DNA from 2 places in the Cobetia sp. MB87 genome. Region 1 is predicted to be linked to the other one. Evidence: riboswitches for the same ligand, from Rfam matches in the RefSeq annotation. Region 1 holds a riboswitch; the other holds the start of a gene.
The links. A riboswitch is a leader RNA that binds a small molecule or an ion and turns the genes downstream of it on or off. The one in region 1 is predicted to bind thiamine pyrophosphate.

Region 1 (4,175 bases):
TGGCGCCGGTCGAGAGATCCATCACGGTGTCGGAGCCCCAGCGGATCGCCCAGGTCATCTTGTCGACCTCTTCCTCGATGGAGGAGGTGACCGCCGAGTTGCCCAGGTTGCCGTTGACCTTCACCAGGAAGTTGCGGCCGATGATCATCGGCTCGCTTTCCGGGTGATTGATGTTGGCGGGAATGATGGCGCGGCCGCGTGCGACTTCCTCACGCACGAATTCCGCGGTGATCTCGTCGGGCAGGTTGGCGCCGAAGCTGTGGCCCGGGTGCTGGTGGCCCAGAATGCTCTCGACGGATTCGCTGCCCTGATACTCCTCACGCAGCGCGATACGACGCTGATTCTCGCGAATTGCGATGTATTCCATCTCCGGCGTGATGATGCCCTGGCGCGCATAGTGCAGCTGGGTGACATTCTTGCCCGGCAGGGCACGACGCGGGCGGTGGTCCAGCTCGAAACGCAGTGACGACAGGCGCAGGTCGGCCTGGCGCACGCGGCCATATTCACTGCTCAGCTGGTTGAGCTGTTCGGTATCACCGCGTTCCTCGATCCACTTCTCGCGCAGCGGCGCCAGACCCCGGCGGATGTCGATCTCGACCGCCGGATCGGTGTAGGGGCCGGAGGTATCGTAGACGACGATCGGCGGGTTCTCTTCCAGACCGCTGGAGGTCTGGGTCGGCGAACAGCCGATCTCGCGCATGGGCACGCGGATGTCCGGGCGGGAGCCTTCGATATAGATCTTGCGCGAGCCGCTCAGCGGCGCGATGGCGGCGGCGTCGACCTGTGCTTCGCTGGCGAGGTGGCGGCTGCCATCCTTGCGACCGGCACGCGCGCGTGCCTTGGGGGCAGCATCAGGCTGCGAGGCGAGCGGTGACTCGGCGGCGTTGATGGCTTGCGGGTCTTGTGTCGTCGGGGCAGTGCTCATGCAGGTCTCCTCAAAGGGCGACGTCACGGCTGACGTCATCATGGGAAGACCGTGCGCAGGGAGAGGATGGTCGTCACCGACTCCTTGCCAACAGGTGGCCCGGGAGCGAGGCGGCCGCGCGCAGCGGCTGGCCATCAGCTTGATTCCTACGCCGGTCCTAACCGGTTCAGGTTCCACGGGACCCCTTGCTGGCAAGCTCGCGCGTCAGGGCGGCGAAGCATGCATGCAGGATCTCAGCCGGTTCCACCGGCACCCCGTCAAGCGTGTGCAGATTTCAATGCGAAAGTGTGTTGCCCGAAGCGTCAGGCTTGCCTCGGAAAGCGTTCTCGCATCCAGGCTCTGTTGGCCTGTCAGTCGTGCCATCCAGGGGGGATGGCGTCATCCCGGGCGGCTCATGGCGAGCGCCGGGACGTCAGTCTGTCATGATTCAGTCGCGATCGAGGCCCATCTGCCAGAAGTCGATCTCGAGTCGCGTGGCGTCCCGGAAGACATCGACCAGTTCACCCAGTCGGCGCTCCGAGACCTCCGAGAGACGCGCATCCAGCCATTCACGTTCAGCTTCGACGGCTTCCTTGAAGTCATCGCTTGAGTACATCGCGATCCAGTCCGCGTACGGGTTGTTCTCGATCTCGGTGATGTCCTGATCGAGCAGCCACTCGGCGATCTCGCCGTAGCCGATCAGGCAGGGCGCGAGCGCCACATGCAGATCGAGCAGGTCACCGCGCTGGCCGCAATCGAGCACGTAACGGGTATAGGCCAGGGTGGCGCGCGATTCCGGCAGCTCGCTCAGGTCATCCTCGCTGATGCCCCACTCGCTGCAGTAGCCGATATGCAGATCGAGCTCGGTATTGAGGATGGTGTCGAGACTGGCCGTGGCCTGACGCAGCTCCGCGAGGGTGCGGCTCTTGTAGGCGGCCAGCGCCCAGGCGCGCGCGAAGTGGATCAGGAACAGGTAGTCCTGCTGCAGGTAATGGCGGAAGGACTCCTCCGGCAGACGACCTTCGCCCAGCTGGCGAACGAAGTCGTGCTCGAGATAGTCACGCCATTCCTCGGCGCAGGCACTGGTCAGGTCGTTGAAACTAGGCATGACGCATCCCTCGGTGAGCGTGCTGACGACCCGTGATGGGGCGACAGGTCTCTGGCGCAAGCGTGGCCAGTACCGGAACAGGAGCAGGGGAAAAGCGGGGGGAGGTGCCGACAGTCACCGTGAGAAAGTGGTGACGATATCGAGTGGCATCGCTTCGCGCTTGATCCCTACGCCGGTACTAGCCGGATCAGGTTCGGCGGGATCGTCATTCACGCAAGGACATTGCCTGCGCATGACATCTCAGCCGGTCTTACCGGCACCCCGTCAAGCTGTGACATGTGAGTCACTGTGCAGCGAGTGTAACAGCCCTGCGGCGCAGAAGAAGGGCAGTGTGAGCAAAAATGCATACGACTTTGGGAGGCATGCCGGGCGTGTGAAGAGCCTTAAGCGGACTTGCTAAGAGCCTCAAGCGGCAAGGTCGGCCATGAGCGCCGGCAGGTGGCACGAAAGACGCTCCAGGTCACGCGGCTCATCGACATCCCAGCTGATCGGCAGGCAAGCGGCCGTTTTCCCGGCCCGTGCCAGCAGCTCTAGAGTATCCCGGCAGACATGGGCATGACTCCATCGGGGCAGCAGAAAGGCCTGCGGGCAGGGCGTCTTGAGACCGATCAAGCCATAGCCGCCATCGTCGGTGGGCTGCAGGACCGCGTCGTGGGTGCGTAGTCTGTGGGCTGCTTCACGCAGACGCTGGCTGTCCAGTGCCGGCAGATCGGAGCCCATTAATAACACCGGCCCCTCGGGCAGATGCCGGGCCATGGCCCGGGACATTCGCTCACCGAGATCTCCCTGCGGCTGTGCCTCGAAGGTGAGGTCGGCAGAGGCATCGACAACGCTTCGCAGCCGGGATTCAAGTGCTGCTCGCAGAGCCGCCTGTTCAGGGGTATGACTCGACGGCTCGGCAGAGGGCGTCAGCATCACCACGACCTTGCCGAGGCGCGCGGCGCAGGTCTGGTCAACGATATGGCTCAGCATCCGCTCATAGAGTCGAGCTGCACCCTCGGGGCCGAGTGCGGGAATCAGGCGTGTCTTGCAGTGGCCGGCGATGGGCAGGCGACCGAAGATGATGAGAGTCGGGCGCACCTTTGACGCGTTATCAGCGGTGGGCAAGGTAGGCAACGCCGTATCACGCATGGGGCATGCCGCGCTGCTCACAGGCCTGCGCTGCGGCGCGATAGCCGTAGAGGCGTGCCAGACGTGCAGGGGAGACGCCACACCAGGCCGCCAGCCGCAGCCCCCACATCTTGACGATGGTGCGCCAGACGCCGTGGGTCTCCCAGCGTCGACCGCTTGTCGTGACACGCGCCGTCAGGTTCATTGGCGGGGTCAGATGCTTGAGCTGGGCACTCAGCCAGATATCTTCCATCAGTGGCATGTCGGCAAAGCCGCCGATGGCCTCGAAGGTCGAGCGTTGCACGAACTGGGTCTGGTCGCCCGTGCTGATGCTGGTCAGCCGCGAGCGCAGATTCATCATGGCGGCGATCATCGGTAACCACGGCGATTCGCCCTTGATGCTGACATCGAAGCGGCCCCAGTCGCTGCGGCGATGCGTCGTGACGGCCTCCTTGAGCAATGCCAGCGCATTGTCGGGCAAGTCGGTATCGGCATGCAGAAACAGCAGCCATTCTCCGCGTGCACGCGCGGCTCCGGCATTCATCTGGCGTGCCCGGCCCGGCTCACTGCTCAGCACGACATCACACAGCGGTCGGGCCAGTGAGGGGGTGCCATCCGTCGAGCCACCATCCACCACGATCACTTCACAGTCGCCGCCCGCGCGCAGGCGACTCAGGGCAATGAGGGTTTGCACGATGCCGGCTGCCTCGTCATGCACCGGCATCACGATGCTCAGCCAGGGAGCGCGCGTCAGGTGCGTGCATGTGCTCGACAGGGAGTCCCGGCTGGCGGGCGTCCGTGATGCTGGGGGTGGCTGCTGGTTCATGGCGGCAGGCTCCGACGATGGCGTATTCGTTGGATCATACGCATGAGTCTGTAGGCTGGATGCACGAGCGAACGACGCTCTCTCAACGCGTCATCGTTCATTAAACGCTTGGCGTGGCCTCAGTGTCGCTCCATGGACACACGATGCCTAGATGGCCATTGGGCGCATGTGGGGACACAGGACTACATTTCTGTAATTCGCAGGCGGGGCATGCAAGGCAGGTCTTC
Region 2 (4,175 bases), on a different contig from region 1:
GCGAAGTTCCTTGTGATCACGGGGTAGTGGTGCTGCCGTTCGTGAGCGGCAGTCGTCAGGCTCATGCAATTTGTTCGAGCGCCGAGCGCCGAGCGCCGAGCACCGAGCGTCGTTGCGTCTTTCGGTATCGCGGTCATGCGGTCATGCGGTCATGCAGTGTCTATCCGAAGGCCAGTCGTCTTGACCCATGAGTGCCAGCCCAGGCGTGTCAGCTCAGGCGTGTCAGCCGGTCGCGGTGCCAGGGCATCAGGGCGCGCAGCAGCGCATCCAGCGAGAAATAGAGCAGCAGGGAGAAGGCGACCAGCACCAGCAGGGCGGCGAACATCAGGTCGATCTCCATGCGTGCGTTGGCGTTGAGCATCAGATAGCCCAGCCCCTGACTGGCACCGGCCCATTCCCCGATGACGGCACCGATGGGGGCGGCGGTCGCGGCCATGCGAATGCCGGAGGCCAGTGCCGGCAGTGCGGCGGGCAGCTGGATATGGATCAGTCGGCGCCATGGGCTGGCGCCCAGAGTATGGGCAAGATCCAGCCAGCCCTGTCGGGTCTGACGCAGGCCGTCGTAGCCGGTGGAGGCGACCGGGAAATAGATGATCAGCGTCGCCATCACCACCTTGGACAGCATGTCATAGCCGAGCCACAGCACCAGTAGCGGCGCGATCGCGAACAGCGGTATCACTTGGCTGATCAGCAGCATCGGCAGCAGGGTGCGGCGCAGGCGGGGAATGAAGGCCAGCGCCAGCGCGGTGGCAAGGCCGAGCAGAATGCCCAGCACCAGCCCGGCCAGTATCTCGCTGATGGTGACGCCAGCGTGATGGGCCAGCAGCGGCGCCTTCTGGATCAAGACCTCGAGCACGGCCTGCGGCGTGGGCAGAATGTAGGGTGGTACGGCGGTGACAGCAATGATCAGCTGCCAAAGTCCCAGCAGGAGGAGCGCGCTGATGACGAGGTGACGCATGGCGTGGAGACGTTTCATGCGGCCTCCTCGCTATCGCGCAGGCGGGCAATCAATTGCGCCTGCGCCGGTGGCAGGGCCGGGTCATCCAGCGGCACCGGGCGTGCGGCGCCAAGCCCCGGCAGGCGTTCCAGCTCGGCGCCGTGGCCCGGGAGGCTCGAGGGGCGCAGCACCAGCAGTTGATCGGCGAGGCGCAATGCCTCCAGCGGGTCATGAGTCACCATCAGGACGGTGCGGCCCTTGAGCAGGCGGCTGGCCAGATCATGCAGCTCCAGACGGGTGATGGCATCCACCGCCGAGAACGGCTCATCCATCATCACGACCGGCGCCTGCTGGTAGAGCGTGCGGGCGAGGGCGACGCGCTGGCGCTGGCCGCCGGAGAGAGCGTCCGGCCAGGCCTGCTCACGGCCCTCAAGCCCGACCGCGGCCAGCAGTTCATGAGCGAGTTCGCGATTGCGTGGCCGCCGGCGCAGGTCATCGCCCAGCCACAGGTTGTCGATGACGCGCCGCCATGGCAGCAACAGGTCCTGCTGCGCCATCCAGGCCACGCGGTCGGTCAGCGGCTGACCGTCATCGGTGGCGAGGTCGAGCTGGTGGAGGTCTGACATCTCCAGGCCGGCCAGCAGGCGCAGCAGCGAACTCTTGCCGCAGCCGGAGCGCCCCAGCAGTGCCGTCCAGCTACCGGCCTCCAGACGCGCGGAAATATCGCGGAACAGCGTGTGGCCGGCGTAATCGATTCGTGCGTTGTTGAGGGTGAGTCCCAGCGACACAGGCAATTCCGTGGTCGGGCGGCGTGCCGGCAGGAGGAAGCAGGTGACGCGCCGTGCAGGGCACGCGTCGGGGATTCCCTCCGCCGGTATCAACCGGATCAGGTTCCAGGGGTTGTCGCGCGACGTATCGCTGCGGCTCTCAGCCCATCCTCGGGCACCCCCATCCAGACCGACAGTGTAACGTCAGTCTCTTGCCGGTGTCTTGTCCGACGCGGGTCAGGGGCCGGGTCAGGGGCCGGGTCAGGTGGGCAGGGCAGTGGCGGCGTGCGAAACGGACTATGCCGATGTGCCATGCCTTGGGTATGCTGAGCATTACTGTAACAAGACGTGTAGCCCAAGGAGATCATCATGCCCGACACACCGGATCTCTCGACCTGTTCCAGTTATCCCGTTCCCCCGCAGCGGCCGAGTACGACTGAGGCCGTGGGCGAGCCGCGTCCCGTACCCAGGGGCTGGCCCGAGGAGTCACTGACCCGACGGCTCTCGACCTATCTGGGCCAACCGCTCGAACCGTTGGCTCTTGCCTGGCCGGATAGCGCCAACTGGCTATGGCGCCAGCGTGGCGGCACGCCCGGCCTCATCAAGCTGGCGCGCACCGGGCCAGACCATGATCCCTTCTGGCGCGCCATGCGCGGGGTCTTCGGCGCCGATCGCTGGGCGACCCCGGATGGCCTGACGCGACTGGCGGGCGCCTTGCCCGCGCGCCTGCCGATTCCGCCGCTGCCCCTGACCTTTCTGGGGCGTCTCGATGGCGCGCCCATCTGGCATCTGCCGTGGTCCAGCGGTCAGCCGAGTGATCTCAGTATCACCTTCTGTGAGCTGCTGGGCGATCAGCTCGGTCGCCTGCATCAGGACACGGTGTCGGGTTTCGGTCAGCCGCTGGCGCAGCCGATGCCGCTATTGCACTGGAATGCTCGCGTCACGCGCTTTCTCGCCCATCACCCGCGTCGCGCGGAACTCGGCACCCTACTCAAGCGCACCTTCCCGGCGCCGACCCGCGCGGTGTGGTGTCTGCCGGACATGCGCGCCGATCAATATCTGTGCGCCGCCACCGGCTGGGTGTGGAGCGATTGGGAGGCGCTGGTGTGGGCGCCGATCGAGTTCGACTGGACGCTGGTGGAGTTGCTGCTGGAAACGCCGGGGCAGCGTCAGGCCTTCATGAAGGGCTATTCGCGTCATGGACGCATGATCGATCTCGATGGCCAGCGTGAACTGTGTCGTGCGCTGTTGTGGGCGATGGAGGCCTTCGGTCCGCGGTCCTATGCTGAGCTTGCGGCAGCCCCTGCCTGGGTCTCGCCGCGCAGCCTGGCGTGAAATCGGCGTGCTGCACACTGCAAGTACATGAAAGGTGTGAAATTTCTCTGCAGCCCCATCGCTGACATGGAATACTGTGGGTGAGTCGTCATGGACGTCACTCGAGATCTGATGTAGGGCTTGGCGGGGGAGCACTCGTGGTAGAGAACCTGAATTATTATTTCTTGCTGGCAGGCACGCTGATCGCCTTGAGCGTGTTGGCCAGCCGCGTCTCGGCGCGTCTTGGCATGCCGCTGCTACTGCTGTTCCTCGGCCTTGGCATGCTGGCGGGTGAAGATGGCGTGCTGGGCATCCAGTTCGACGACGCCTCATCCGCTTACATGATCGGCAATCTGGCGCTGGCGCTCATCCTGCTCGATGGCGGCCTGCGCACACGGCTGTCCACGTTTCGTGCCGGCCTGAAACCGGCGCTGGTGCTGGCCACCGTCGGGGTCTTCATGACCAGCGGCCTGGTGGGACTTCTGGCCATGTGGCTGTTTGACCTCACCCTGATCGAAGGCCTGCTGGTCGGGGCCATCGTCGGCTCCACCGACGCCGCGGCGGTCTTCTCGCTACTGGGCGGCCAGGGCGTTCACCTCAATGAGCGTGTCGGTGCGACGCTGGAAATCGAGTCCGGCACCAACGACCCGATGGCGATCTTCCTGACCATCACGTTGGCCGAGATCCTGACAGGTCAGCTCTCCGGCGTCGCGTCGGGCATCATGAGCTTCCTGCTGCAGTTCGGTGTCGGTGCCGCGATGGGGATCGCCGGCGGCTGGTTGATCGCCCGCCTGATGCGCTACCTGGATCTTGCGCCCGGCCTCTATTCGCTGCTGGCGCTGGCGCTGGGCTTGAGCCTGTTCGCCACCACCAATGAGATGGGCGGCAGCGGTTTCCTTGCCATCTATCTGTGCGGCCTGATGATCGGCAATCACCCCGGCCGCCACCTGGAGCACATCCTGCCGGTGCATGATGGCCTGGCACACCTCTCGCAGATCGTGCTGTTCCTGATGCTGGGCCTGCTGGTCTCGCCCTCGACCATGCTGCAGTTCGCGCTGCCGGCCGCCATCCTCAGCGTGGCGCTGATTCTGGTGGTGCGCCCGCTGGCGGTCATTCTGTGTCTCAAGCCGTTCTTCCGCTTCCGCTGGCGCGAGCTG

Region 2: another riboswitch for thiamine pyrophosphate. It lies ahead of CDPAHKCJ_RS09405 (ABC transporter ATP-binding protein); the one in region 1 lies ahead of tenA (thiaminase II).

Annotation. Positions count from the first base shown of each region.
Region 1 is NZ_VFBC01000005.1:296,682-300,856, reverse strand. Features, by position in the region: gene thiC (phosphomethylpyrimidine synthase ThiC) at 1-925, opposite strand, end outside; TPP riboswitch at 1,052-1,192, opposite strand; gene tenA (thiaminase II) at 1,353-2,012, opposite strand; TPP riboswitch at 2,160-2,286, opposite strand; gene CDPAHKCJ_RS04645 (TIGR04282 family arsenosugar biosynthesis glycosyltransferase) at 2,418-3,092, opposite strand; gene CDPAHKCJ_RS04640 (TIGR04283 family arsenosugar biosynthesis glycosyltransferase) at 3,136-3,846, opposite strand.
Region 2 is NZ_VFBC01000007.1:760,063-764,237, forward strand. Features, by position in the region: gene CDPAHKCJ_RS09400 (ABC transporter permease) at 209-976, opposite strand; gene CDPAHKCJ_RS09405 (ABC transporter ATP-binding protein) at 973-1,725, opposite strand; TPP riboswitch at 1,784-1,897, opposite strand; gene CDPAHKCJ_RS09410 (hypothetical protein) at 2,074-3,039, shown strand; gene CDPAHKCJ_RS09415 (potassium/proton antiporter) at 3,177-4,175, shown strand, end outside.